Regions from separate parts of the Variovorax xiamenensis genome, predicted to be linked through region 1. Evidence: riboswitches for the same ligand, from Rfam matches in the RefSeq annotation. Region 1 holds a riboswitch; the other holds the start of a gene.

Evidence for each region. Region 1 has a riboswitch for glycine ahead of SFB74_RS04475 (D-amino acid dehydrogenase). Riboswitches for the same ligand answer to the same signal wherever they lie in the genome.
Region 2: it holds a riboswitch for glycine, as region 1 does, so the genes downstream of both, gcvT (glycine cleavage system aminomethyltransferase GcvT) here and SFB74_RS04475 (D-amino acid dehydrogenase) in region 1, are expected to answer to the same signal.

What each region holds. Positions count from the first base shown of each region.
Region 1 covers NZ_CP139038.1:1,042,225-1,056,618, forward strand. The annotation lists gene SFB74_RS04415 (PhzF family phenazine biosynthesis protein) at 1-97, opposite strand, end outside; gene SFB74_RS04420 (glutathione S-transferase family protein) at 103-744, opposite strand; gene SFB74_RS04425 (PhzF family phenazine biosynthesis protein) at 784-1,623, opposite strand; gene SFB74_RS04430 (LysE family translocator) at 1,636-2,271, opposite strand; gene SFB74_RS04435 (PLP-dependent aminotransferase family protein) at 2,294-3,496, opposite strand; gene SFB74_RS04440 (VOC family protein) at 3,563-3,970, opposite strand; gene SFB74_RS04445 (DMT family transporter) at 3,970-4,932, opposite strand; gene SFB74_RS04450 (LysE family translocator) at 4,929-5,528, opposite strand; gene SFB74_RS04455 (PLP-dependent aminotransferase family protein) at 5,651-7,096, shown strand; gene SFB74_RS04460 (PhaM family polyhydroxyalkanoate granule multifunctional regulatory protein) at 7,227-7,979, shown strand; gene SFB74_RS04465 (FIST signal transduction protein) at 8,026-9,306, shown strand; gene SFB74_RS04470 (RtcB family protein) at 9,512-10,918, shown strand; gene SFB74_RS04475 (D-amino acid dehydrogenase) at 10,938-12,245, opposite strand; glycine riboswitch at 12,340-12,445, opposite strand; glycine riboswitch at 12,449-12,546, opposite strand; gene rfbB (dTDP-glucose 4,6-dehydratase) at 12,663-13,739, shown strand; gene rfbD (dTDP-4-dehydrorhamnose reductase) at 13,736-14,394, shown strand, end outside.
Region 2 covers NZ_CP139038.1:4,406,014-4,420,407, forward strand. The annotation lists gene SFB74_RS20095 (electron transfer flavoprotein-ubiquinone oxidoreductase) at 1-1,302, shown strand, start outside; gene SFB74_RS20100 (tetratricopeptide repeat protein) at 1,469-1,954, shown strand; gene SFB74_RS20105 (DUF3455 domain-containing protein) at 1,999-2,547, opposite strand; gene SFB74_RS20110 (RNA polymerase sigma factor) at 2,654-3,262, shown strand; gene SFB74_RS20115 (anti-sigma factor) at 3,259-4,017, shown strand; gene denD (D-erythronate dehydrogenase) at 4,056-5,075, shown strand; gene SFB74_RS20125 (TRAP transporter substrate-binding protein) at 5,127-6,095, shown strand; gene SFB74_RS20130 (TRAP transporter small permease) at 6,092-6,586, shown strand; gene SFB74_RS20135 (TRAP transporter large permease) at 6,583-7,860, shown strand; gene SFB74_RS20140 (AraC family transcriptional regulator) at 7,898-8,677, opposite strand; gene SFB74_RS20145 (MFS transporter) at 8,776-9,966, shown strand; gene SFB74_RS20150 (L,D-transpeptidase Cds6 family protein) at 10,048-10,509, shown strand; gene SFB74_RS20155 (hypothetical protein) at 10,612-11,172, shown strand; gene SFB74_RS20160 (YkvA family protein) at 11,251-11,631, shown strand; glycine riboswitch at 11,678-11,770, shown strand; glycine riboswitch at 11,783-11,896, shown strand; gene gcvT (glycine cleavage system aminomethyltransferase GcvT) at 12,026-13,120, shown strand; gene gcvH (glycine cleavage system protein GcvH) at 13,193-13,564, shown strand; gene gcvP (aminomethyl-transferring glycine dehydrogenase) at 13,619-14,394, shown strand, end outside.

The DNA.
Region 1 (14,394 bases):
CGTCGAGGTCCTGGCCGTCGATCACCACCGCGAGCGGGTTGCCGTAGTAGGCGGTGGCGGTGAAGACGTCGACTTGCTTGAAGGGGCGGGATTTCATCTGGTTCATTCGAGAGTGAGGTCGAGCACGCCGCGCGTGCCCGGGCGGGAAAGCAGTTCGGCATACCAGCGCTCGACGTTCGGCCAGGCCGGCCGGCGGTACTCGGCGCCGGGCAGGCCGAACCAGCGGTGCGCTTCGCAGCCCACCGGGATGTCGGCCATGGTGAAGCGCTGGCCGCCCATGTAGGGCTGGCGCGCGAGGTGGGCGTCGAGCATCGCGAAGAGCGCCTCGCTGTCGCGCACCGAGGCTTCGATGAGCGCCGGCTGGCGCTCCGAGGGCGGCGTGCGCACCCATTGCACGAAGGCGTCGCGGCTCGCGCGGTTGAGCGTGGTCTGCTGCCAGTCCATCCAGCGCTCGGCATCGAAGCGCGCGGGCAGCTCGGCCGGATAGAGGTTGCCGTGCGAATGCTTCGCGCAGAGGTAGCGCACGATCACGTTCGATTCCCACAGCGTCACGCGCTCGGCGCCTTCGCCGTCGTCGATGGTGGGCACCATCGCGTTCGGATTGAGCGCGAGGTATTCGGGCGTCTGCACCACGCCGAACTTGCCGCCGGCCTCGGTGCGCTGGAAGTCGAGCCCGAGCTCCTGCGCGCACCACACCACCTTGCGGACGTTGATCGAGCTGATGCGGCCCCAGATGTTGAGCATGTTTGGTCTCTTTCTTTCTCTTCTTGATTCTTCGGTTGTTCAGTCCCGCATGACGCGCGCCGTGCCCGACACGCGGATCGAGCTGCCCGGCGCGGGCGAAATGTCGGCATGCAGGCGCGACAGCATGCCCATGTCCTCGCCCTGCACGACGTCGATGGCGCCGCCGTGCGGCCAGCCGATGTCGCGCAGGTAGCCGGCCAGCGCGGCCGTGGCGGCGCCGGTGGCGGGGTCTTCGTACACGCCGCCGGACGCGAAGGGGTTGCGCGTGTGCAGCAGTTGCGCGGTCTCGGCGAAGACCAGCACGATGGTCGTGAGCCCGGCGCGGGCCATCAGCGCGCGGCCGGCCTCCAGTTCGTAGTGCATCGCCGATAGCGCCGCGCGGCTTGCCAGGGCCAGTACCAGATGGTCGGCACCCGCATGGGCGACGGCCGGCGGGATGCGCGGGTCGAGGTCTTGCGGCGAATAGCCGAACAGGGCCAGCGCCTCGGACAGCAACCCGGGCGATGCCGCGGCGCTGCGCGTGGGTGGCGACTGCAGCGCAGCCTCGACCACGCCGCCATTGCGTCGGCCTTCCACGGTGATCCGCGCCTGGTTGAGCTCCAGCGGGAACACGCCGTCGCCTTGCTGCATCGCCAGCGCGGCGCCCAGCGCGATCGTCGCGTGACCGCAGAAGGGCACTTCGGATTGCGGCGCGAAGTAGCGCACGCGCCAGCTGCCAGCATCATCGGCGGGAGCTGCGAACGCGGTTTCCGAAAAGCCGACTTCCGCGGCAACGCTCTGCATCCGCGCCGCGGGCGGCAGCGCATCGGCGATAACGACGCCGGCTGGGTTGCCGCCCGTCTCTCCATCGGAGAAGGCAGCGATCTTCAGGACATTCATGAGAAGGCCTCTTCAGCGGGGCGAGGGGCGGTCGAGGAACAGCAGGCGCACGGCCAGCCCCAGCATCACGGCCGCGAGCAGGCCGCTCTGGAAGCGCGCCGCGCCGGGGCGGTCGTGCAGCCAGCGTCCGACCTGGCCGCTGCACGCGCCCAGCAGCGTGTTGAAGGCCAGCGCCGCCATCGACAGCACCACGCCCAGCTGCACCAGCTGCAGCGGCACGCTGCCGCGCGAGGGGTCGACGAACTGCGGCAGGAAGACCATGAAGAACAGCAGCGCCTTCGGATTGACGAGGTTGTTCAGCAGCGCCATGCGCACGATGCGGCCGAAGCCGGCGGGCTGCGCCTGCGCCCCCATGCGAAGGCCGCCGCTGCGCAGCGCCTGCACGGCGAGCCACACCAGGTACAGCGCGCCCGCATAGCGCAGCACGTCGAACGACGGCGGCCAGGCGGCCACCAGCGCGGTGACGCCGGTGGCGGCGAACAGCGTGTGCACCAGGTCGGCCGCCGAGATGCCGATGGCCGCCGCGAAACCGCCGCGCGGACCATGGGCCACGCCGTGCGAGAGCACGAAAGCCATGTTCGGGCCCGGCGACAGGAACAGCGCCAGTACCGCGAGCAGGAAGAGCGAGAGCGTCGCGAGGCCGATCACGGGTGGCTCCTGGGTCGTGGTTTCAGGCCTGCGCCACGGCCGGCGTCTTCTCGCCGAGCAGCGCCAGTTCTTCGCGCAGCGTCTGCGCCAGTGCGGCGATGGCGGTGTCGATCTCATCGACGCTGGCCGTCACGAACGACAGGCGCAGCGTGCGCGGATCGCCTTCGCCGGCGTAGAAAGGCGCGCCGGGCACGAAGGCCACGTTGCGCTCCACGGCCTTGGGCAGCAGCTTCACGGTGTCCACGCCCTCGGGCAGGCGCGCCCACAGGAACATGCCGCCCTTGGGCGCGTTGAACTTCACGTCCAGGCCCTTCATCTCGCGGGTGAGCGCGGCCATCATCGCGTCGCGCTGGCGCTTGTACAGGGCGCGGATGGTGGGCACGTGGGTGTCGAGGAACTTGTCCTTCATCACGGCCGAGACCATGCGCTGGGTGAAGATCGGCGTGTGCAGGTCGACGGCCTGCTTGGCCTGCAGCAGCTTCGGGTAGATCGACTTGGGCGCCACCAGGAAGCCCAGGCGCAGGCCGGGAGCCAGCACCTTCGAGAACGAGCCGAGGTAGATCACGCCCTCGGGGTTGCGCGCGGCCAGCGGCAACGGCGGGGCTTCGTCGAACCAGAGTTCGCCGTAGGGGTTGTCTTCCACGATGGGCAGGCCGGCGGCGGCAGCGGCCGCCGACACGGCGGCGCGGCGCTCTTCGGTCATGGTGCGGCCGGTGGGGTTCTGGAAGTTGGGCAGCAGGTAGATGAAGCGGGCGTCCTTCGCCTTGGCCACGAGGTCGTCGACGATCACGCCCTCGTCGTCGCTGGCCACGCCCACGGGGTGCGGCTCCATCGGGCCGAAGGCCTGCAGCGCGCCGAGGTAGGTGGGCGTTTCGACCAGCACCTTGCTGCCCGGATCGATCAACACCTTGGCCACGAGGTCGAGGCCCTGCTGCGAGCCGGTGGTGATGAGCACCTGAGAGGCGTCGACGTCCCACGGCAGCATGTCGGCCACCGCCTGGCGGAGCGGCGCGTAGCCTTCGCTGGCCGCGTACTGCAGCGCGGCCTGGCCGTCGTTGTGCAGCACCTCGGCGCAGGCGTCGGCGAAGGCCTGGATCGGGAAGGTCTTGGGCGAGGGCAGGCCGCCGGCCAGGCTGATGATGCCCGGGCGCTCGGTGACCTTGAGGATTTCACGCAGCACCGAGGGATTCATCTTGGCGGCGCGGGCGGCGAGTTTCCAGTTCATGGCTTTCTTCTTTCAGGCGGTGAGGTGTGAGATTCGGATGAATAGAGGGTACAGGCGGGGCGGGATTCAGTCCGCCCGGATGTCGCCACGGTATGCGACATGGATTTTGTTGCCGTCCGGGTCGCGCAGGTAGGCGCCGTAATAGCCATGGCCGTAGCGTGGGCGGGGGCCCGGCGGACCTTCGTCGCGGCCGCCGTGGCGCAGGGCCGCCTCGTGGGCGGCATGCACGGCAACGGCCGAGGCCGCGTTGAACGCGACCATGCTGCCGTTGCCGACGCCGGCGGGTTCGCCGTCCAGCGGGATGTACACGTAGAAGCGCGGCAGCGCCTGCCCCGGCGCGACCCAGCAGGCCGCCTCGGGGCCGCCGTCGGGCACGACAGGGCGGCGCTCGAGGCCCAGCGGGGCGAGCAGCGCGTCGTAGAAGGCGGCGGCGCGCGGCAGGTCGGTGCAGCCGACGGTGACGTGGCTGAACATCACCGGCTCCTTCCGGGGCTGGCCGCGCCGGCGGGTAGCGGGGCCGCGGCCGGCGAGGCAGGCGGCTGGGAGAGGCGCTTGCCGATGACCACCGTGGCCACCACGGCCACGGCGAAGCCCAGCGTCACCACGTCGAGCGGCTCGCCCAGGATCGGGATCGAAGCCAGGATCGACAGGAAAGGCTGCAGCAGTTGCGTCTGGCTCACGCGCAGCGCGCCGCCCAGGGCGAGGCCGCGGTACCAGGCGAAGAAGCCGATCCACATCGAGAACATGCCGACGTAGACGAAGCCCAGCCAGGAGGCGGTGGCGACGGGCTGCGTCGGCCACAACGCCAGCGTGGCCGGCAGCGTGACCGGCAGCGCCATCACGCACACCCAGCAGATCACGCGCTCGGCGCCCAGCGAGGGCGTGACCTGCGCACCGTAGATGTAGCCCAGCGAGGCGGCGATGACCGCGCCCACCAACAGCAGGTCGGCCCATTCGAAGCCGAAGCCGTGTCCGCTCTGGCTCGCGCGCAGCACCGAGAACACCACCACCAGCAGGCTGCCCGCGATGGCGCAGAGCCAGAAACCCAGTCGCGCGCGCTGGTGCAGCACCCAGGCCGCAACGGCGGCCGTGACCAGCGGCAGCAAGGCGGTCACCACCGCCGCATGACTGGCCGTGACCACGCGCAGCGCGTAGGCCAGCAGCAGCGGGAACCCGATGGCATTGCCCAGCACCGCCATGCCCAGCGGCTTCCACTGGTGCGGCGCCGGACGCGGCGAGCGCGTGACCAGCAGGAAGATCGCCGACAGCACACCCGCCAGCGCCGCGCGCCCGAGGGTGACGAACCACGGCGACAGCTGCGGCGCCTCCTGCGAGCCGGTGGCCAGGCGCGTCATCGGAAGCGTGATGGCGAACATCGCCACGCCCACGACACCCAGCCACATGCCGAGCGTTTCGTCCTTCACGTCGAGCTTCATACGCCCACCATCCACCAGGCCGTGAGCACGAGCACCAGGCCCATCGCGCGGTTGAACCACAGCAGCCGCGAGCCCTTGGCCAGCCAATCGCGCAGCATGGCGCCGACCAGCGCATAGGCGAAGTTGCTGGCGAAGGCGTAGGTCAGCATCACCGGCGCCACGATCGCGAAACGGTGCAGCGCGTCGGGCTGCCCGGCGATCCAGCCGGCCACCAGCGTGAGCGCCAGCAGCCAGGCCTTGATGTTGACGAACTGCAGCATCACGCCCTGGCCGAAGCCGACCGAGAGGCTCTTGCCGTCGGCCCTGCCGAGCGTGGCGCTGCCGCTGAGCTTGTACGCGAGCCACAGCAGGTAGCCGATGCCCAGCGCCTTGATGGCAAGCCGCAGCGACGGCATCGCCACCACCAGCGCGCCGATGCCGGCGGCGCACAGCGCCAGCAGCAGGGTCCAGCCGACCGGCACCGCCACCACGAAGCGCATGGCGCGGGGCAGGCCGCCGTTGGCCGCCAGGGCGGTGGAGAGCGTGGTGTTGGGGCCGGGCGAGAAGCTCATCGCCGTGGCCAGCACCAGCAGCGCGGTGAATTCTTGCCAGTTCATGACACACACTCTAAACTTGAGACCATTACAGTTCCAGTACAGATGATCGAACAATCACCCAATCTGTATTGGTCATCCCTTCGACACAGAAGCCAGGGAAACCGGCACAGCCCGGACGACGCATGCTCACTCGCACTTCCACACAGTCGCTGACGGGGCAGCTCGCCGACCGCCTGGCAGAGCGCATCCGCACGCGGCTGCTGCCGCCGGGCGCGCGCCTGCCCTCGGTACGCGAATGCGCGCGGCAGCAGGGCGTGAGCCCGTACACGGTGGTCGCCGCCTACGACCAGCTGCTGGCGCAGGGGCTGGTCGAAGCCCGGCGCCAGCGCGGCTTCTACGTGCGCGATTCCGCCCCGGCGCAGGACGGCCGCCCGGCCAGCGGCGCCGACGCCAACGGCGTGATGGGCATGCCGGCGGCCATCGCGGTGCAGATGATGGCTTCGCGCGTGCCGGCCGATGCCAGCTCGCTGATCCGCAGCATGTTCCACCGCCCCAGCGACAAGCCGCAGCCGGGCATGGGCGTATTCCCGCCCGACTGGATGGCGTCGACCTTCATGCCCACGGCCGTGCGGCGCGTGACCGGTACAGCCGCGCTGCAGGAGCTGTCGCTCCAGTACGGCGAGCCCGCCGGCGACATGAGCCTGCGGCGCAGCCTGTCGCAGAAGCTGGTGGGCATCAACGTGCCGGCCTCGCCGGACCAGATCGTCACCACCGTGGGCGCCACGCACGCGCTGGACATCGTGAGCCGCACGCTGCTGCGCCCGGGCGATCCGGTGATGGTGGAGGAGCCGGGCTGGGCGCTCGAGTTCGCCCGGCTGGAGGCGCTGGGCATGCGCATCCTGCCCGTGCCGCGCCGCGCCGACGGGCCCGACCTGGAGGTGATGGCGCAGTACTGCAAGCTGCACAGCCCCAAGCTCTTCGTCAGCGTGAGCGTGCTGCACAACCCCACGGGCTACAGCCTCACGCCGGGCAGCGCGCACCGCGTGCTCAAGCTGGCCAACGAGTACGACTTCCACATCGTCGAGGACGACACCTACAGCCACCTCGCGCCCGAGCACGCTACGCGGCTGAGCGCGCTCGACGGGCTGCAGCGCACCATCTACGTCAGCGGCTTCGCGAAGATCCTGGCGCCCAACTGGCGCATCGGTTTCTTCGCCGCGCCGCCCGACCTGAAGGAGCGGCTGCTCGAAACCAAGCTGCTGGCCACGCTGACCTCGCCCACGCTCTTCGAGCGGGCCTTGTCGTGGTGCATCGACCAGGGGCAGCTGCGCCGGCATTCGGAGCGCGTGCGCATCCGGCTCGACGGCGCGCGGGGGCGGGCGGTGAAGCTGGCCATGGCGCACGGCTGCACCTTCGCGTCGGAGCCGGCGGGGCTCTTCGGCTGGGTCGACACCGGCGTGGACACCGACGCGCTCACGCAGCGCATGCTCGACCAGGGCTACCTGCTGGCGCCGGGCTCGCTCTTCCATGCGCGGCGGCCGCCGAGCACGATGATGCGCATCAACTTCGCGACCTCGCAGGACGCGACCTTCTGGAAGGTTTTCAGCAAGGTGCGAAGCGAGCTCTGACCGGCGGCCCGTGTTCCGCGAAGGGCAATCCACATTGGGAAAAGGCGGTACGGGAGGGCCAAACCCCGGAGGCTTGGAGTAAGCTGGCAGCACAAGAAAATCCATACCCAGCACCCAGGAGACCTCCCGCATGAGCAACGCCAGCAAGCCCTTCGACTTCAGCCAGTTCGTTCCCGGATTCGACTTCCTGAAGAACCTCGCCGGTGGCGCGGCATCGGGCAACGGCTCGATCCCGGGCATCGCGAGCTGGGTGGCGCCCACGCTGAGCGTGGAGGAAGTCGACAAGCGCATCCAGGAGCTCAAGACGGTGCAGTACTGGCTCGAACAGAACGGCCATGCGCTCAAGGCCACCATCCAGGCCCTCGAAGTGCAGAAGATGACGCTGTCGACGCTGCGCGGCATGAATGTGCGCATGGAAGACATCGCCAGCGCGTTCACCCGGCAGGCGGCCGCGATGGCGCCCGCACCCGCGGCGGCGGCAGCTCCGGAGCCCGAGCCGGAGGAGATCGAGGACGAGGAAGAAATAGCCGAGGAAGAGATCCAGGAAGCCCCGGCGCCGAAGAAATCGCGCAGCAGGCCGGCTTCCGCCAAGGCGACGAAGGCCGCGGCGGCCGACGGCGCCGGCGTGGTCGACCCCATGCAGTGGTGGGGCTCGCTCACCGAACAGTTCCAGCAGATCGCCAGCACGGCGCTGCAGGACGCGGCCCAGCTGAAGGTGCCGGCCATGGCCCAGCCGCTGGCCGATGCGGTCGGCTCGGTCATCGGCAGCAAGCCGGCGGCGGCCCGCAAGCCCGCTGCAGCCGCGAAGAAGACAGCGGCACCGGCCGCCGCCAAGAAGAAGGCGTCGACCGCCGCGCGCAAGCGAACCTCCGCGCGGCGCTGACGTCATACACACATCATTTCCTGAAGAGAACGGGTTGGCACGCATCATGAAGTTGTTTCCCTCCGGCCATGCCACCCATCCGCAATGGCGAATGGCGGCAGGCCTCGTGCTCGCGCAGTTGCGGGCGCAGATGGCGCTGCCCGACTACGCCTCGTCGCCGACGCTGGGGCTGCTCTACATCACCGACCACTACGCGAACGACGCGCAGGACATCCTCGACCACCTGAGCGCCGAACTGCCGGAAGTGACCGACTGGTCGGGCACCGTCGGCGTCGGCGTGTCGGCCAACAACGCCGAGTACTTCGACGAGCCTGGCATGACCCTCATGCTCTGCGCCCTGCCGAGCGACCAGTACCGCGTTTTCTCCGGCGTCGCGCCGCTGGGCAATTCGGAAATGAGCGGTTTCGAGGCGCACACGGCGCTGGTGCATGCCGACCCCGCCACGCCCGACCTGGCCGAGCTGATCGGCGAGATGGCGGGGCGCACCGACACTGGCTACCTGTTCGGCGGCCTGTCTTCAGGGCGCGGCGGCTCGCTGCAGTTCGCCATCGGCGGCAACGGCAACATCCGCGGACATGGCGCCGCGGGCGGGGTGTTTTCGGGCGGGCTCTCGGGCGTGGTGTTCGGCGAGGGCGTGCGGCTGGTGTCGCGCGTCACCCAGGGCTGCCAGCCGCTGCGCTCGGGCGCGGTGCGCGAGCGCGAGATCACCGAGGCCGACGGCAACCTGCTGCTGAAGCTCGACGGCGAGCCGGCGCTCGACGTGCTGCTGGCCGACCTGCAGGTGTCGCTCGAACGCCCGCAGGAGGCCATCGACGCCGTGCGCAACACCCTGGTCGGCCTGGCCGACGCAGGCGCCGACGGCATCCGCCGCACCGGCGACCTGGGCGCCGACGTGCTCGTGCGTCACATCATCGGACTCGACCCCACGCGGCGCGGCATCGCCATTGCCGACACGGCCGAAGCCGGCATGCGGCTGACCTTCTGCCGCCGAAACGCCCAGGCGGCGCGCGCCGACCTGATGCGCATCTGCGCGGAAATTCGCGAGGAACTGGAGCCTGAGGAGCAGACGCTGGCCACCGCCCGCGCCGTGGCGGCGGGCGAGGCCGAAGCGGCGCCGCATCCGGCAAGGCGCATCGCGGGGGCTGTGTACGTGAGCTGCTCCGGCCGCGGCGGGCCGCACTTCGGCGCACCGGGGGCGGAATTGCAGATCGTGCGGCACGCGCTGGGCGATGTGCCTCTGGTCGGCTTCTTCGCCGCGGGCGAGATCGCCCGGCACCATCTGTATGGGTATACCGGGGTGTTGACGGTTTTCACCGCCAACGACTGATTCCAGACTCGACGCGAAAAAGCGACGGGTGGGTTTCCGGCGGAAACATGCATCGCTAGAATCCGCCCGCTTTCTTGAATCTCTGCTGCTGCAAGAAAGAGCCAACCGCGCATCGTCAGTGATGCGCGGGCGATCTCTTTCGCCTCTCCACGCAAAGTGCGACGAGGCAGGAAACCGACACGGTTTCCCCAATGGAACAGCAGCCATGAGCGACCTTCGTTTCTCCAGACTTCAGCGCGCCTTTTCGCGCGCTGGCATTGCCGTCGACTACTGCGACGGCGTTTATCACCTCCGCCATGAGGCCTCGCAGGCCACGGTGCTCCTGCCGCCCAGTCTTCCGCTGGAAGAAAAGGCGGTGAATCAGTTGCTGGCTTTTGCCAGCGTGCGCTCGCCCGACGGCGAGCGGGGCGTGTGCAAGGCCTGTGCGACACCCGACTTCCATCCGGGTTCTGTCGCACCTGTCGGCAGCGTTGTCGCGACCGATGCCGACTTTGTCATTCCTGCAGCGGTGGGTACCGACATCAACTGCGGCATGCGGCTGCTGACCACCGGGCTCACGCTCGACCAGGTGGCGCCGCACAAGACGCGGCTGGTCGAGAGGCTCACGCGCAGCCTGCTCGACAGCGGGCGCGACGTGCCGGTGCACACGGCGGCATTCAGGGCGCTGTTCGATGTGGGGCCGTCGGCATTCCTCGAAGCGGTACAGGACGGCGGGCTATGGTCGGCGTGCGACCGCGACCGGATGCAGGCCGAACTCGATGCCTGCATCGGCCTGGCGACGTTCGGCGGCAGCGCGCGGCATGCGCCCGAGGCCTACACCGGCGTCCGCCATGAGGTGTTTCGTGACCCCTGCCTCGGCACGCCGGGCAGCGGCAATCACTTCGTGGAACTGCAAGTTGTCGACCATGTGATGGACCGTCACGAGGCCTATCGCGCCGGCCTGAAGGCAGGGGACGTGGTCGTGATGATCCACAGCGGCTCGCGCGACATCGGGTTCCATGTGGGCGGCCGCTGGATGGACCGTGCCCGCAGCGAATGGCCCAAGGGCCTGCGTCATCCGAGAAGCGGCCTGTATGGCCTGACGGGACCGCTGGCCGACGAATATCTGGAGGCCATGGGCGTGGCGGCGCGCTACGCATGGGCAAACCGGGTCGTCCTGGCCGAACTGGTACGCAAGGATTTCGCGGATTTGCTGGGTGCCACGTCGTCGAGACTAGTCGTGGACGTGCCGCACAACGTCGTGCTGCGGGAACATGGCATGAACATCCACCGGAAGGGAGCGACGCCGGCGAATGCGGGCGATCTGGCGCTGATTCCCGGCTCGATGGGCGACTACTCTTATCTGGTGGCCGGACTGGGGCACGAAGACTGGCTCTGGTCGTGCAGCCATGGCGCTGGCCGGCGGATGCGCCGGCAGCAGGTACGCGCGATGCGGCCGGCGCCCGTCGACGTGCAGGCAAGCTGGCAGTGCGTGACCTTGCGGGAGGAGCGCCGGATCGAGGAAGCGCCGCAGGCCTACAAGCCCATCGGCGAGGTGATCGACGCGCAGGAGCGTGCGGGCCTGATCCACTGTGCGGTGCGGCTCAGGCCCTGGATCACGTTCAAGGCGTGATCCGGGGTTTGCCGGTTCGTCAGCCCAGTGCGGGTTGGGGGATGCGCGGCTTGGGGGCCGGCATCCCCGTGAACGCGAAATCGACCTCCGGCTCCAGCCCGCTCACGATCCGCGCGATCGACTTGCCCGAGCCGCAGGCGTGCGTCCAGCCCAGGGTGCCGTGGCCGGTGTTGAGGAACAGGTTCGGCAGCTTCGTCTTGCCGATCAGCGGGACGTTGCTCGGCGTGGCGGGGCGCAGGCCGGTCCAGAACTGGGCCTGGGTGGTGTCGCCGGCGCCGGGAAAAAGCTCTTCGACGCGACGCACGATGGCTTCGCAGCGCACGCGGTTCAGGTCGCGGTCGTAGCCGTTGAGTTCGGCCGTGCCGGCGATGCGCAGCCGGTCGCCCGACGCCGAGGTGTAGCGCGAGAACACGAGCTTGAATTCGTCATCCGTCAGCGAGACCTGGTGGGCCTTCGAGGCGTCCTTGACGGGCAGCGTCACCGAGTAGCCCTTGGCCGGGTAGATCGGCAGGCGGATGCCCAGCGGCGCGGCGTACAGCGGGCTGAGCGAGCCCATGGCCAGCACGAAGGCGTCGCCGCGGATGCGTTGGAAGCGGCCTTCGCTGTCGGTGGCCTCGACGTGGTCGATGCTGCCGGCGGCCTCGCGCAGCGCGGTCACGGTGTGGCTCATCAGGAACTTCACGCCCGCGGCTGCGGCCAGGCCCACGAGCTCGCGGGCGAAGCGGTTGGCGTCGCCGGATTCATCCTCGGCCGTGTAGGTGGCGCCGGCCAGCTTCGGACGGATGTGGGCGAGGGCGGGCTCGATCTTCACGGCCTCGTCGGCCGAGATGACCTGGCGCTCGCAGCCCAGGGCGCGCATCTGCTCGGCGGGCTCGAGGGCGCCGTCGAACTCCTTCTGCGTCGTGTAGAAGTGCAGGATGCCCTGTGTGCGCTGGTCGTAGCTGAGACCGGTGTCGCGGCGCAACTGTTGCAACATCGAGCGGCTGTATGTGCCGAGACGAACGATCTGTTCGATGTTGTGGCGGGTGCGCGCCGGGGTGCATTCGCGCAGGAACTGCAGGCCCCAGAGCCACTGGCGCATGTCGGCGCGCATGCGGAAGAGCAGCGGGGCGTCTTCCTTGCCGAGCCATTGCAGCACCTTCAGGGGGGCGCTGGGGTTGGCCCAGGGTTCGGCGTGGCTGACGGAGATCTGCCCGCCGTTGGCGAAGCTGGTTTCTGCGGCCGGGGTCGCCTGCCGGTCGATCACGGTCACTTCGTGGCCGAGTTGCTGGAGGTAGTAAGCCGAGGTCACGCCGAGCAGGCCGGCGCCGAGAACGATCACGCGCATTTCAAGTACCTTTTGAGGATGCAGCGCTTGAACGGCGGGTGTTGTTTGCTATCGAATGAATAGCGAAAGCAACTGGACGACCGCAGTCCAAGTTGCCGCTCCCCCTGTCCTCGGTACCTGAGAGATTCACCCGCTGCGCCCGCAGAGGGTTTGCTCCTTCGGTGCGCCACGTGGCGTGGCGGCTCTCCAGACGGCGTTTCAGTTGGTGCAGTACAGGCCCGTGAGGACCGACCTGAGCGTTTATGGGAGTTTGCGCCTTCGGTAGGGCCACCGGGGTGGCCCGCTCTCCTGCAGTGGGGGGATTGTAGGTGGGGCTCGCGCGGGCGCCAACCTTTGATTTTTCTCCTTTTGCCCGATGGGATAATCGCCTGTTGATTTGCCGCAGGGCGATCGTTCCACACAACAGCAGGGGACTTCATGATCCTGGTTACCGGCGGTGCCGGCTTCATCGGCGCCAATTTCGTACTCGACTGGATCGCGAACAGCGACGAGCCCGTCATCAACCTCGACAAGCTGACCTACGCGGGCAACCTCGAGACGCTCGCGTCGCTCAAGGGCAACCCGAAGCACATCTTCGTTCAGGGCGACATCGGCGACAGCGCCCTCATCGACCGCCTGCTGGCCGAGCACAAGCCGCGCGCCGTCGTGAACTTCGCCGCCGAGTCGCATGTCGACCGCTCGATCCACGGCCCCGAAGACTTCGTGCAGACCAACGTGCTCGGCACCTTCCGCCTGCTCGAGTCGGTGCGTGGCTTCTGGAGCGCGCTGCCGGCCGATCAGAAGTCGGCCTTCCGCTTCCTGCACGTGTCGACCGACGAGGTCTACGGCTCGCTCTCCAAGACCGACCCGGCCTTCACCGAAGAGAACAAGTACGAGCCGAACAGCCCCTACTCGGCCAGCAAGGCGGCCAGCGACCACCTCGTGCGCGCCTGGCACCACACCTACGGCCTGCCGGTGCTGACCACCAACTGCTCGAACAACTACGGCCCGTTCCACTTCCCCGAGAAGTTGATCCCCCTGATGATCGTCAACGCGCTGGCCGGCAAGAGCCTGCCCGTGTATGGCGACGGCATGCAGGTGCGTGACTGGCTCTACGTGAAGGACCACTGCAGCGCCATCCGCCGAGTGCTCGAAGCCGGCAAGCTCGGCGAGACCTACAACGTGGGCGGCTGGAACGAGAAGCCCAACATCGAGATCGTCAATACCGTGTGCGCGCTGCTCGACGAACTGCGCCCCCGTGCCGACGGCAAGCCCTACAAGGAACAGGTCACCTACGTCACGGACCGTCCCGGCCATGATCGCCGCTACGCCATCGACGCGCGCAAGCTCGAAGCCGAACTCGGCTGGAAGCCCGCCGAAACCTTCGACACCGGCATCCGCAAGACCGTGGAGTGGTACCTCGCGAACAGCGAGTGGGTGCGCAACGTTCAAAGCGGCGCCTACCGCGAATGGGTCGAGAAGCAGTACGACAACAACGCGAAGGCCGCGGCATGAAGCTGCTGCTGCTGGGCAAGGGCGGACAGGTCGGCTGGGAACTGCAGCGCAGCCTGGCGCCGCTTGGTGAACTGGTCGCGCTCGATTTCGACAGCACCGACCTCCACGCCGACTTCAGCCGTCCGGAGGAGCTGGCCGACACGGTGCTGAAGGTCCGCCCCGACGTGATCGTCAATGCGGCAGCGCACACCGCCGTCGACAAGGCCGAGAGCGAGCCCGAGTTCGCGCGCAAGCTCAACGCCACGTCGCCCGGTGTGGTGGCCGAGGCGGCGCAGAAGATCGGCGCGCTGATGGTGCACTACTCGACCGACTACGTTTTCGACGGCAGCGGTACGAAGCCCTGGAAGGAAGACGATGCGACTGGTCCGCTCAGCGTGTACGGGCAGACCAAGCTCGAAGGCGAGCAACTGGTGGCGCGGAACTGTGCGAAGCATCTGATCTTTCGCACGAGCTGGGTATATGCGGCGCGCGGGGGCAACTTCGCCAAGACGATGCTGCGGCTGGCGAAGGAGCGCGACAAGCTGACGGTCATCGACGACCAGTTCGGTGCACCGACCGGCGCGGAACTACTGGCTGACGTGACGGCGCATGCCATTCGGGCGACGTTGCAAGATTCTTCCAAGGTCGGGCTCTACCACGCGATTGCCGGCGGCGA
Region 2 (14,394 bases), 3.4 Mb from region 1:
CTGGCGCAGCAGGCCGAGAACCTGGGCGTGGAGATCTTCCCGGGCTTCCCGGCCGCCGAGGTGCTCTACAACGAAGACGGCTCGGTGCGCGGCGTGGCCACCGGCAACATGGGCGTCGGCAAGGACGGCGAGCCCACCGAGAACTTCCAGCTCGGCATGGAACTGCTGGGCAAGTACACCGTGTTCGCCGAAGGCGCGCGCGGCCACCTGGGCCGCCAGCTCATCGCGAAGTACAAGCTCGACGCCGGCAAGGACCCGCAGACCTACGGCCTCGGCGTGAAGGAAGTCTGGGAAATCGACCCCAAGCGCCACCAGCCCGGCTTCGTGCTGCACACCGCCGGCTGGCCGATGAAGAGCGACACCTACGGCGGCGCCTTCCTCTATCACATGGAGGACAACAAGGTCACCATGGGCTTCATCACGGGCCTGGACTACAGCAACCCCTACCTGAGCCCCTTCGAGGAAATGCAGCGCTGGAAGCTGCACCCCAACATCCGCTGGTACCTAGAAGGCGACGAAGCCAAGGGCATCAAGCCCGCCAAGCGCATCGGCTACGGCGCGCGCGCCATCACGGCCGGCGGCCTGATGTCGCTGCCCAAGACGGTGTTCCCGGGCGGCGCGCTGGTCGGCTGCGAGGCCGGCTACCTCAACGTGAGCCGCATCAAGGGCAGCCATGCCGCCATCAAGACCGGCATGCTGTGCGCCGAGGCCGCATTCGACGCGGTCGTGGCCGGCCGCCAGCACGACGAACTCACGGCCTACCCGACGGCCTTCGAGAAGAGCTGGCTGCACACCGAACTGAACAAGGCCCGCAACTTCAAGGCCTGGTTCAAGAAGGGCCTGGGCATCGCGACCTTCATGAACGGCGTCGAGCAATGGCTGCTCAAGGGCCACATTCCATGGACCCTGCGCCGCAACAAGGCCGACCACCTGTACCTGAAGCCCGCTGCGGAGTGCAAGCCCATCGTCTACCCCAAGCCCGACGGCAAGCTCACCTTCGACCGCCTTTCCAGCGTGTTCATCAGCAACACCAACCATGAAGAGCAGCAGCCGGCCCACCTGACGCTCAAGGACGCGACGGTGCCGGTGAACGTCAACCTCGCGAAGTTCGCGGGCCCCGAGAGCCGCTACTGCCCCGCCGGCGTGTACGAGTTCGTCGGCACCGACGACGGCAAGCAGCGCCTGCAGATCAACGCGCAGAACTGCGTGCACTGCAAGACCTGCGACATCAAGGACCCGACGCAGAACATCGTGTGGGTCACGCCCGAAGGCGGCGGCGGCCCGAACTACGTCGGCATGTAAGGCGCCGCGCCTGCATGGAAACGGAAAGCCCTCTTCGGAGGGCTTTTTTCTTTTCGCGCCGATGCGTCCGTTTCGAAGCCGGTGGCGTAAGTGGGTTCAGGACGGCGATGCAAGTCCGAGTCGCCGTCCGCCAACCCGTTCAACTTCTCGAAGAGGATCTTCCGCCATGACCACCCTGCTCCATCGCATCGCTATCGCCGCCGCAGTGACTCTCGCAGCCGGCCACGCGCTCGCCGCCGATCCGGCGCCCGCCCCCGCGCCGGCCGCCAAGGCCGCACCCGCCAACAAGCTCGCCGCCGCTCGCGCCCTCATCGCCGAGAGCAAGTGGACCGCCGCCATCAGCGAGCTCGAACGCGTGAACGACACCGGCAACGCCGACTGGAACAACCTCATGGGCTACACCCTGCGCAAGTCGGGCGCGGGCAAGTGGAGCGCCTCGGAGAAGTACTACGACGCGGCGCTGAAGATCGATCCGAAGCACGTCGGCGCGCTCGAGTATTCGGGCGAGCTCTACATCTCGATGGGCGACCTGCCCAAGGCCGAGCAGCGCCTCGCCGCGCTGGGCCAGGCCTGCAACATGAGCTGCCCCGAGTACAAGGACCTGAAGGCTTCGGTCGAAAGCTACAAGGCCAACGGCGGCAAGAAGAGCTGAGCATGAAGCGGGCCGGTCGGCCCGCTTCATGCGGCCGTCCGGGACTACCTGGCGACCAGGAAGACGTAGTCCGCGCTGTAGTTCTGCCTGATGCGCTTGCCGGCATCCGCCTGTGTTTCGCACCCCTTGGCCGGCGCGTTGCCGCCGACGGTGTCGATGCGCTGCACGCCGGTGACGCCAGCCAGCTTGCCCGCGCCGCCCGCCTGCCTTGCCGTCAGCAGAAGCCATGGAATGTCGCCCTCGCGACGACCGTCGGCCCGGGCCTTCACGGTGCCGAGGACCTTGCTGCCGTCGAGCGCGGTCCAGTTCGGACCCGCGCCGTGAGTGCCGACCTTGGCGCCGCCAGGGCCGTCGAAGAGTTCCGCTTCGGGCGCGACGAACTGCCAGGCCAGCGTGCCCTTGTCGCCAGCCTTGCACTCGTAGATCTGCACGCCGGTGGCGTGCCAGGTGAAGGCGGCGCGCTCGCCATCGGGCGCCTTGATGGCGGCGGGCAGCCCGACGGCCGACGATGCGCAGGCGGCGAGCAGTGCGGCGCCCAGCAGGACCGCAGGGAGGATTCGTGTGGACGTGGAAGACGTGGAGTTCGGTGTCATGGCATTTCCCGGTTGGCGGATGAAGGAAAACAAGAATGCGGGCCGGACCATCCGGCCCCTTCCCAGAAACGACACGCGCGCAGGAACGGATGCAATACTCGAGCGCATGAATAGAAATATTCTGATGAGCCTGCAGGAGCTGATCGCCGGCGCGGCCCGCGGCGACCACGCCTGCTTCGCCCAGATCTACGAGCGCACGCACATGCATCTGTTCGGCGTGGCTGTTCGTATGTTGGGCAATGAACAGGCGGCCGAGGACGTGCTGCAAGAGGCCTATGTGAGCATCTGGAAGAACGCGGGCGGCTACCGCTCCAGCGTCGACGGGCAGGAGATCCAGCCCATCACCTGGCTGATCGCGATCGTGCGCAACAAGGCGCTGGATGCGCTGCGCGCCCGCACGCGGCGCCATGCCCACGAGCAGCCGCAGGCCGTAGATGCGGATGCGGACGACGAAGCCGACACCACGGCCGACCCTGCCCCCGGCGCCGCGCAGCTCTTCGACCAGGCCATGCACGCGCTGCGCATCGAAGGCTGCATGTCGTCGCTCGACGGCAGCTTCCGCCAGAGCCTGGCGCTCGCCTACTACCAGGGCCTGTCGCACACCGAGGTCGCCGCGCAACTGAATGCGCCGCTCGGCACCGTCAAGGCATGGATACGCCGCGGCCTCGACAAGCTGCGCGCCTGCCTGGGCGCACAGGGGGTGGCTGCGCCATGAGATACACCGACCCTCGCCTTCTCGATGCGCTGGCGTCGTCCTATGCGCTGGGCACGCTGGCTGGCGGCGCGCGGCGGCGCTTCGAGCGGCTGATGCGCGACCGCGCCGACGTGCGCGACGTGGTCGCGCAGTGGGAACAGCGGCTCGGCCAACTGGCCCTGTCGGTTCCGCAGCGCAAGCCTTCGGCCGATGTCTGGCGCGCGATCGCGGCACGCACCCGGCCCGTCGATGCATCGTCGAATGCAGCGGAAGAGGCACGGCCCTCGCGCTGGCCGGGCTGGCTGAAAACCGCGGGCTTCGGCTTCGGCGGCGTGGTGGCGGGCCTCGTCGCCGCGACCGCGTTGTTCCTCGCCGCGCCCGGCGTCTTCATCACCAGCGATCAGCTCGCGATGCGCTCCGGCGAGCGCCTGCCGCAAAGCTACGTGGGCGTGCTCACCGACGGCGAAGGCCGGGGCCGGCTGCTGGTGAGTTCGCTGCGCTACGGCCGCACGGTCACGCTGAAGGTGCTGGGCGCGTCGGCGCTGCCCGTCCCGGGCGACGAACGGCTCGTGCTGTGGGCGATGCCCGCCGACGCGGCGCCCTTCGTCATCGGCACCGTGCCGGCGAGCGGAGCCGGCACCCTGACGCTGCCCGACACCTCCGAGAAGCTGCTCGCGCGGGTCTCGCGCCTCGTAGTGACGCGCGAGCGCAGCGCCTCGCCAGCGGCGCCGAGCGCCGACGTGGTGCTGAGCGGCGCCTGCGCCAAGCTCTGGTGAGCCTCGCTTATTCTTGCGGCTCACAGGAGACAAGACCCATGAAGATCGTCATCACCGGCGGCGCCGGTTTTCTCGGCGCGCGCCTTGCGCGCACGCTGCTCGCGCAAGGCAGCCTCTCCCTGGCTGGCGAGCCGGCCCGTTCCATCGAACGCATCACGCTGGTCGACCGCGCGGCGCCGCCAGCGGATCTTTCGGCCGACGCGCGCATCGCTGCCATCACCGGCGACCTGAACGACCAGCTCTCGGCGCAGGTCGATGCCACGCCCTGGCGCGAAGCCGACGCCGTCTTCCACCTGGCCGCGGCGGTGAGCGGCGAATGCGAGGCCGACTTCGACCTCGGCATGCGCAGCAACTTCGCCGCCACGCACGCGCTGCTCGAACGGGTCCGGGCACTGGGCACGAAACCCGTGCTGGTGTTCGCCAGCTCGCTCGCGGTATTCGGCGACTCGCCCGAGCAGCCCCTGCCGAAGGTGATCGAGGACCACACGCTGCCCACGCCGCAGACCAGCTACGGCATCCAGAAATTCATTGGTGAACAACTGGTGGCCGATTTCACGCGCAAGGGCTTCGTGCGCGGGCGCAGCGTGCGGCTCATGACGGTGAGCGTGCGCCCGGGCAAGCCCAACGGCGCCGCCTCGGGCTTCTTCAGCGGAATGATCCGCGAGCCGCTGGCGGGGCTGCGCGCGGCCTGCCCGGTGCCCGACGAGACGCCTGTCGCCATCGCGTCACCGGCGCGCACCGTCGAGGGCATCATCCGCGCCGCCGGGGCGAGCGACGCGCAATGGGGCCCGCGCACAGCGCTGAACCTGCCTTCGCTGCCGACCACGGTGGGCGAGATGGCCGCGGCCCTCGAGCGCGTGGCCGGCAAGGCGGCCACCGCCCTGCTCGACCGCACGCCCGACCCGGCGATCATGCGCATCGTCAAGACCTGGCCCGGCCGAATCGAGACCGCTCGCGCGAAGGCGCTGGGCCTCGCGGCGGACGAGAGCTTCGAGGCGGTCATCCGCGAATACGTCCGTGAAAATCCCGACGCGGTGAAGCTTCCGGTTACGGCATAGTCAGTTCAAGCGCGCCTGACGCGTTCCTGACCCAACCTCCCCGGAGACACCATGAAATTCGGCCCCATCGCCGCCGCTTGCCTTTCGCTCGCCCTGAGCTCGGTCGCCTTCGCGCAGACGACCATGAAGATCAGCATCTCGACCGCGCAGAACTCGCACCAGGGGGTTGCCATCGACACCTTCGCCAAGGAAGTCGAGAAGCGCACCGGCGGCCGGTACAAGGTGCAGACCTTCTACAACGGCTCCCTCGGCGGCGAACGCGAGTCGATCGAGGCCGTGCAGCTGGGTACGCAGGAGCTCGCGTTCTCCTCGACCGGCCCGGTGCCGAACTTCGTGCCCGAGACGAAGATCCTCGACGTGCCCTTCCTGTTCCGCGACAAGGCGCATGCACGCGCCGTGCTCGACGGCCCCATCGGCCAGGACTTGCTGACCAAGTTCGACGCCAAGGGCTTCAAGGCGCTGGCCTGGGCCGAGAACGGCTTCCGCCACATGACCAACAGCAAGCGCGACGTGAAGGCTCCAGAGGACCTGAAGGGCCTGAAGATGCGCACGATGGAGAACCCGGTGCATATCGCGGCCTACAAGGGCTTCGGCATCATCACCACGCCCATGGCCTTCCCCGAGGTCTTCACGGCGCTGCAGCAAGGCACCGTCGATGGCCAGGAGAACCCGCTGCCGGTCATCATTTCCGCCAAGTTCGACCAGGTGCAGAAGCACCTGTCGCTCACCGGCCATGTGTACTCGCCCTGCATCTTCCTGATGAACAAGGCAAGCTTCGACAAGCTGAGCGCCGCGGACAAGCAGGCCTTCATCGACGCCGCCAAGGAAGGCACGAAGGCCAACCGCGCGCGGGTGGACGAGGACGACGCCAAGGGCGTCGCCGACCTGCGCGCCAAGGGCATGACGGTGATCGACAACGTCGACAAGGCGAAGTTCGTCGCGGCACTCGCGCCTGTGAATGCCCAGTTCGAGAAGGAATTCGGCAAGGCGAATCTCGACAAGATCCGCGACTACAAGTGAAAGAAAAATTCCTAGGCATCGAGCGCTGGACCACCGGCGTGTCGATGGCCGGGGCGTGCCTGATGCTCGTCATCGCATCCGCCCTCGGCGTATTCCAGATCGTGACGCGCTTCGTGCTCGAGCAGCCCGCTGAATGGAGCGAGATCCTGATCCGCGTCAGCCTCATCTGGATGGTGTTCCTCGGCATCCCGATGGCGTTCCGCCAGGGTGCGATGGTGAGCGTCGACGTGCTCTACCGCTGGAGCCCGCCGCGCCTGCGCCGCGTGCTCGACGCGGTGGTCAGCGTCGCCGCGCTGGCGCTGATGCTGGTCATTCTCTGGTGGGGCTTCGACTACGCGATGCGCGGACGCGTGCAGTCGATGGCTGGCCTCGAGAGCATTTCGATGATGTGGTCCTACCTGGCGCTGCCGGTGGGTTCCGTTTTCAGCCTGTTCGGCATTGCCGGCAATTACCTCGATCCCAAGCGGCTCGAACTGGAGACCGCGCAATGAGCGTCGTGATGGTCGCGACGATGGTGCTTTGCTTTGCGCTGTCGATCTCGGTGGCCGTGTCCATCGGGCTGGCATCGATCCTGGGCATCCAGGTGACGAACGCCAACATGCTGATCTCCGTGAAGGAGATGTTCAACTCGATCAACAAGTTTCCGCTGGCGGCCATTCCGTTCTTCATCCTGGCCGGCAACCTGATGGAAACCGGCGGCATCTCGCGCCGGCTGGTGGAGTTCGCCAAGAGCATCGTCGGTGGCGTGCAGGGCGGCCTGCCGATGACCTGTGTGCTCACCTGCATGATCTTCGCCGCGGTGTCGGGCTCGTCGGTGGCCACCACCTTCGCGATCGGCGCCATCCTGATCCCCGCGCTCATCAAGCACGGCTATCCCACTTCGTACGCGGCGGCCCTGCAGGCCACCAGCGCGGAACTGGGCGTGATCATCCCGCCGTCGATCCCGATGATCCTCTACGGCGTGAGCGCCGAAGTGTCCATCGGCGAGCTGTTCATCGCGGGCTTCGGCCCGGGCATCCTGATCAGCCTGGCGCTCATGCTCTTCGTGTGGATCTACTGCAAGTGGAAGGGCCTGGGCAAGAACGACGGCGAGGGTCGCATGCCCTTCGGCCGGGCGCTGTGGCAGGCCGGCTGGGCGCTGCTGATGCCGGTGATCATCCTCGGAGGCATCTACGGCGGCGTGTTCACGCCGACCGAAGCTTCCGCGGTGGCGGTGCTCTATGCGCTGGTGGTCGGCATGGCGATCTACCGGGAGATCAGGCTGAAAGACCTGTACGCGATCCTGCGCAAGTCGGTGATGTCGTCGGCGGTGATCATGTTCATCATCGCCAACGCAGGGCTCTTCGCGTTCCTGATCACGCGCGCCGGCGTACCGGACGCCATCGGCCACTGGCTGCAGGAGGTGCTGAAGTCGCCGGCAATGTTCCTGCTGGGCGTGAACGCGGCGCTGTTCGTGATCGGCATGTTCATCGAGACCAGCGCGGCCATCATCGTGCTCGCGCCGATCCTGGCGCCGGTGGCGGTGCATTTCGGCATCGACCCGGTCCACTTCGGGCTGATCATGGTGGTGAACCTCGCGCTGGGCATGATCACTCCTCCTTTCGGCGTGAACCTTTTCGCCGCGTGCACCGTGGCGCGGATCTCGCTCGACCGCATCGTGAGGGACCTCGTGCCCTTCGTGCTGGTGATCCTCGCGTGCCTGATGGTGATCACCTACGTGCCGTGGGTCTCGCTGGCGCTGCGGGACCTGGTCTACTCGAGGTAGCGGCCAGGCCGGTGCATCGGACTGCAAGTCCTGCCGGTCAGCCGCGGCGCAGATAGATGCTCGGCGGCACGCCCAGCGTGCGTCGGAACATCGCGGTGAAGGCGCTCGGGCTCTCGTAGCCGTGCGCCAGCGCCACCTCGAGGATCGACGCGCCCGCCGCCAGTTGCGGCAGGCTCAGCAACAGCCGGGCTTGCCGGCACCACGCGCCGAAATTCATGCCCGTCTCGCGCTGGAACAGCCGCGCGAGTGTGCGGGTGTTCATGTGCAGGCGCAGCGCCCAGTCGTCCAGCGTGGCGGGCAGCGAAGGATCGCGCACCAGTTCCTCGCACAACGCGGCCAGCCGTGCATGGCGCGGCATGGGCACGTGCAGCGACAGCGCGGGCGCGGCTTCTATCTCGTCGAGGATCAACTCCATCACCCGCTCGTCGCGACCACCCGGCGCGTAGTCCAGCGGCAGCGAGACGGCCGCGACGATCAGCTCCCGCAGCAGCGCCCCGACATGGATGACGCGGCATTCGCCGCCCAGGTCCGCGCGCATGCCGGGCTCGACGAACACGGTGCGCATGCGCACCTCGCCCGCCATGCGGATCTGGTGCTCCATGCCGCCGGGCACCCACACGCCGCGCCCGGTCGGCACCACCCAGCTGCCGGCCGCGGCGCTCACCAGCATGACGCCAGAGATCGCGTGGATGAGCTGGCCGCGCCGGTGAGTGTGCGGCGGAATGAAGGCGTCGCCCGCCGGGTCGGTCGCCAGCACCGCGACGGCGCGCGGGGTCGACTCGCCCTGTTCGGGACGCAGGTTGATCTGATTGTCCATTTCTCGACGACGCTTGAGGATTCGTAGCGAGAACATCTTCTCATGGCTTCCTACGATGCTTTTTTCACCTCCTCCTGCAAACGAAAGAAGCATCCGTCATGAACAAGCGCCGACTCGGGCTGCTCACCGGCACCCATGCCGTCAACGACCTCTACCAGGGCCTCGTGCCCGCCCTGCTGCCCTTCATGGTGCTGGAGCGCGGCTACAGCTACACGGCCGTCAGCGGCCTGATGCTGGCGGCCACCGGCCTGTCGAGCGTGGTGCAGCCGCTGTTCGGCCTGTACGCCGACCGCCACCCGCGCAGCTGGCTGGTGCCCTCGGGCTTCCTGGTGGCGGCACTGGGCGTGGTGCTGGCGGGCCTGGGCCAGAGCTATCTGCTGACCTGGATCGCGATGGCGCTGTGCGGACTGGGCATCGCGGCCTACCACCCGCCGGCCACCGTGGCGGCGCGCGCGGCCGGCGGCGGCTCGCAGAAGGCGATGAGCGTGTTCTCGGTGGGCGGCACCATCGGCGCCTCGTTCGCGCCGGTGCTGGCGGCCACGGTGGTCGGCGGCGGGAGCCTGTCGCACAGCTACCTGCTGGGCGTGCCGGCGCTGGCGATGGGCGTGGTGTGGTTCGCCGCGAATGCACGTCGCGGCATGGCCTCGGGCAGCGCCGCCGCGGCAGCCCGCAAGGCCGGCGACCACCTGATGAAGCCGCTCAACGACTGGCGCGCCTTCGGGCTGCTGGTGGCGACCATCGTGGGCTGGTCGATCCCGTACGTCACGGTGATGTCGATGCTGTCGCTGCGCATCACGCGCGACCTGCACGGCTCGGCCTTCCAGGGCGCGGCGGCACTCACCGCATTCACGGCGGCGGGCGCGGTGGGCACGCTGCTCGGCGGCTGGCTGGGCGACCGCATCGGGCGCATGGGCACGATCCGCGCGGGCTACCTGTTCGCGCTGCCGTCGCTCGCGGGCATCGTGCTCGCGCCGAGCGCCGGCTGGGCGCTGGCATGCACCGGGCTCTTCGGCCTGTGCATGTTCCTGCCCTTCGCCGCGCAGGTGACCTTGGCGCAGGACTACCTGCCGCGCAACCCGGCCACGGCCAGCGGCATCGCGCTGGGGCTGGCGCTGTCGGTGGGCGGGCTGGTGTCGCCGCTCTTCGGCATGCTCTCGGACGCGCGCGGCCTCGGCGTCACGCTGACGGCGGTGCTTTGCGTGCTGTGCGTGGCGGCGGTGCTGGCGCTGCGGCTGCGCAACCGCACCGTGCAGGCCGCGCCTGCCGAGGCCGAAGGAGCCGCCGCCTGAAAAGAGCCCGGCGCATGTACGCTGCCAGAATCGGGCGCGGGGCCGGAGGGCCGGCGAACTGAGAAGGAGGGACACTGCGCCATGAATCGATTCCTGAGCTGCGTGCTGGGCGGCTTGCTGCTGGCCCCGGCCGCCTTTGCTGCCGGGCCCACGGCGACGGCAACACCGGCGGCCTCAGTCGCCGCACCGGCCGATCCCGCAGCCGGCATCCGCGAAGTCGAAACCGCCGTGCGCGCCTGGGCCGCGGCGTGGTCCGCGCGGGACGTGGCGCGCTACCTCGCCGCCTACGCGCCCGACTTCACGCCGCCGCGCGGCCAGGACCGCAAGGCGTGGGAGGCCGATCGCCGCGCGCGCATCGGCGAGAAGGCATCCATCAGCGTGGAAATCGACAGCCTCGTCATCAGCCTCAAGGGGCAGGCAGCCACCGCGAGCTTCACGCAGACCTACAGCGCCGACAAGCTGCGCGAGAAGAGCCGCAAGACGCTGGAGCTGCAGCGCGTGGGGGGCCGCTGGCTCATCCGCAAGGAGAGCGCGGGCGGCTGATGCAGGCGCCCGGACCAATGGCCCTGTAAGTCAAACGGTTCACGAAGATGTCACTACTTGCAACGATGCTGCAGCCCTCGTTTCCCGAAAGCTGTGGCTGCCATGTTTCCCACCAAGACCGACAAGGCGCGCAACGAACTCCAGGGCGGACAGCGCACGCTCACCCAGCGCGAACGCGCCCTGCTGCTGATGGCCGACGGCCGGCGCTCCCTGACCGACTTCAGTCCGCTCTTCGCCAATCGCGATGAAGCCGAGCGGGCCATCCAGGCGCTGATCGAGAAGGGCTACCTGCAGAGCCCCAAGGCCGCGGCGGCAGCTGCAGCCGCGCCCGTGGCCCCTCCCGCGCAGCCCGCGCCCTCGCCCATTCCCGCCGCCGAGCCGATCCAGGTGGCCACCTCGGCCGACACCTTCGACGGCAAGCGTTCGCTGGCCACCACGCGCATGTTCCTGTTCGACATCTGCGAGCGCATGTTCGTGCGCCGCGACCCGAAGTTCGCGCTGCAGATGCGCGACGCGCTGCGCGAAGCGCGCGACCGCGAGGCGATGCTGACCATCGCCGCGTTGATGCTCACCGAAATCGAGAAGACCGCCGGCGTCGAGCGCGCCGAATCGCTGCGCGAGCGCATCGACCGGCTGCTGCCGCCGGCCGAGGTCATGCACTGACCTTCCTGTGAAGACAGCGGCCGGCCCGGCCCGTGACACCATCGCCGGGTGAACTCCTCTCCTCCCGCCCCCACTTCGTTGTCCGCACGCCTTCGCGGCTGGGCCAGGCGCCTCAAGCGCGACGGCGTCACGCTCTGGTTCGCATGCCGGCACGCCTCCACGCCCTGGTATGCCAAGGCGCTGGGCGTCTTCGTGGTGGCCTATGCGCTCAGCCCGATCGACCTGATTCCCGACTTCGTTCCGGTGCTGGGCTACGTCGACGACGTGCTGCTGCTGCCGGGGCTGATCTGGCTCACGATCCGGCTGATTCCGACTTCCGTGCTCGCCGAATGCCGCGAGCAGGCCGACGCCTGGATGCGGAGTTCGGGCTCCAGGCCGACCAGCCGATGGGGTGTCGCGCTGGTCGTGGCCGTGTGGATCGCGGCCGGCGCCGGGGCCTGGTACCTGTGGGCGCGCTGAGTACGCAAGGGCAAATCCGCCGGCCGGCCCGCGCGATCCACTACACTTCCCGGGGTCAGGAGAGAGCCCCGCATGCCGGGGCCGCCGAAGGCGCAGGGGTTTCCCCCGAACGCTCAGGCAAAAGGACTGACGAGGCGCCGGTGAAAACCGGCGTTTCCTTGCTGGAGAGAGGCCGCCGCATCTGAAGCAGAAGCAGCGGCCCACCGAAGGAGCAAACCCCGATCGTGGGGCGAATCTCTCAGGTAAAGCGGACAGCAGGGGTGGCCCATGGCTTGCGTCATGGATTTCGACTGCCCCTTTGGAGTGCCCCGTGGCCGCTTCTTCCTCCGCTACTCCCGACGCCCCGCTTCTCAAGACGCCGCTGTACGACCTCCACCTGGAACTGGGCGCCCGCATGGTGCCCTTCGCCGGCTATTCGATGCCGGTCCAGTACCCCGCCGGCCTGATGGCCGAGCACAAGCACACGCGCGACGCGGCCGGCCTGTTCGACATTTCCCACATGGGCCAGCTGCGCCTGGTCGGGCCCGACGCCGCGGCCGCCTTCGAGACCCTGATGCCCGTCGACGTGATCGACCTGCCCGCCGGCAAGCAGCGCTACGGACTGCTGCTGGATGACGAGGGCGGCATCCTCGACGACCTGATGTTCTTCAACGAGGGCAACGGCTCGATCTTCGTGATCGTCAACGGGGCCTGCAAGGTGGCCGACATCGCCCACATCCAGCAGAAGATCGGCTCGCGCTGCGAAGTTCGCCCCCTGCCCGACCACGCCCTGCTCGCCCTGCAGGGCCCGCAGGCCGCCGCCACGCTGGCACGGCTGTCGCCCGGCGTCGAGCGCTTCGTCTTCATGACGGGCGGCGCGGTGCAGATCGGCGGCATTCCGGCCTTCGTCACCCGCAGCGGCTACACCGGCGAGGACGGCTTCGAGATCTCGGTGGCCGCATCCGACGCCGAGCGCCTCGCCCGCTTGCTGCTGGCCCAGCCCGAGGTCAAGCCCATCGGCCTGGGCGCGCGCAACTCGCTGCGGCTCGAAGCAGGCCTGTGCCTCTACGGCAACGACATCGACACCACCACCACGCCGGTCGAAGCCTCGCTCAACTGGGCGATGCAGAAGGTACGCCGCGCGGGCGGGGCACGCGAAGGCGGCTTCCCGGGCGCCGCGAAGATCCTCGCGCAGCTCGCCGCCTCCACTGCAGGAGCCGCCGGCCACACCGACCACGACACGCTGAAGCGCAAGCGCGTGGGCCTCGTCGCCCTCGAGCGCGTTCCGGTGCGCGACGGCACGGTGCTGCAGTCCTTCGAGGGCCACGACATCGGCGCCGTCACCAGTGGCCTGCTCGGCCCCACGGCCGACCGCTGCATCGCCATGGGCTACGTGGCCACCGCCTTCGCCGAGCCCGGCACGCGCGTGCAGGCCATCGTGCGCGGCAAGCCGGTGCCGATGGAGGTCTCGACCATGCCGTTCGTGCCCACCCGCTACTACCGCGGCTGACCTCATCCGAGTCAGACAGACCGGCTAGGCTCTGCACCCCGATCCATTTTTTCCACGAGGAGTTTTTCCACCATGAGCATCAAGTACACCAAGGACCACGAATGGGTGTCGGCCGAAGGCGACGCAGCCACCGTCGGCATCACCGTGCACGCGCAGGACGCGCTGGGCGACGTGGTGTTCGTCGACCTGCCCGAAGTCGGCAAGACCTTCGCGCAGGGTGAAGTCGCCGGCGTCGTCGAATCGGTCAAGGCCGCGGCCGACGTGTTCATGCCCGTGTCGGGCGAGATCACCGAAGTGAACGAAGCCCTGCGCGCCGATCCGTCGCTGGCCAACAGCGACCCGCTGGCCGCCGGCTGGTTCTTCAAGGTCAAGCTGAGCGACCCCGCGCAGCTCGACGCCCTGCTGGACGCGGCCTCCTACGACAAGTTCGCCGCCGAATCCTGATCCGCTGAGCCTTTCATCAGCACCTTTGTCTTTTCCCTCCGAGCCTTCACCGCCATGCCGACGCCCGCCCTTCCTTCTTTGCAAGAACTAGAGAACGCCGAAGAATTCCTCGCCCGCCACATCGGCATCGATGCGGCGGACGAGGCGCGCATGCTGCCGGCGATCGGCTCGGAGACGCGCGCCGAGCTCATCGACGGCATCGTGCCGGCGGCCATCCGCCGAGCGAAGCCGATGCGCCTGCCCGCGCCGGTGACCGAAGCCGACGCGCTGGCCGAGCTGAAGGCGATAGCGTCGAAGAACAAGGTGTTCCGCAACTTCATCGGCCAGGGCTACTACGGCAACCACACGCCGGGCGTGATCCTGCGCAACATCCTCGAGAACCCCGCCTGGTACACCGCCTACACGCCCTACCAGGCCGAGATCTCGCAGGGCCGCATGGAAGCCCTGCTCAACTTCCAGACGATGGTGTGCGACCTCACGGGCATGGCCATCGCCAACGCGTCGATGCTCGACGAAGCCACGGCCGCGGCCGAGGCCATGACGCTCGCCAAGCGCAGCGTGAAGAGCAAGAGCAATGTGTTCCTGGTCTCGGGCGACTGCCATCCGCAGACCATCGAGGTCATCAAGACCCGCGCCGCCCCGCTGGGCATCGAGGTCAAGGTGAGCACCGTGTCGGAAACGCTGCCGCACCTGATGGTGAGCGGCGCCTTCTTCGGCGTGCTCGCGCAGTACCCCGCCACCACCGGCCACGTGCACGACCTGCGCCCGCTCGCGGGCCATGCGCACCAGTGCGACGCGGCATTCATCGTCGCGGCCGACCTGCTGGCGCT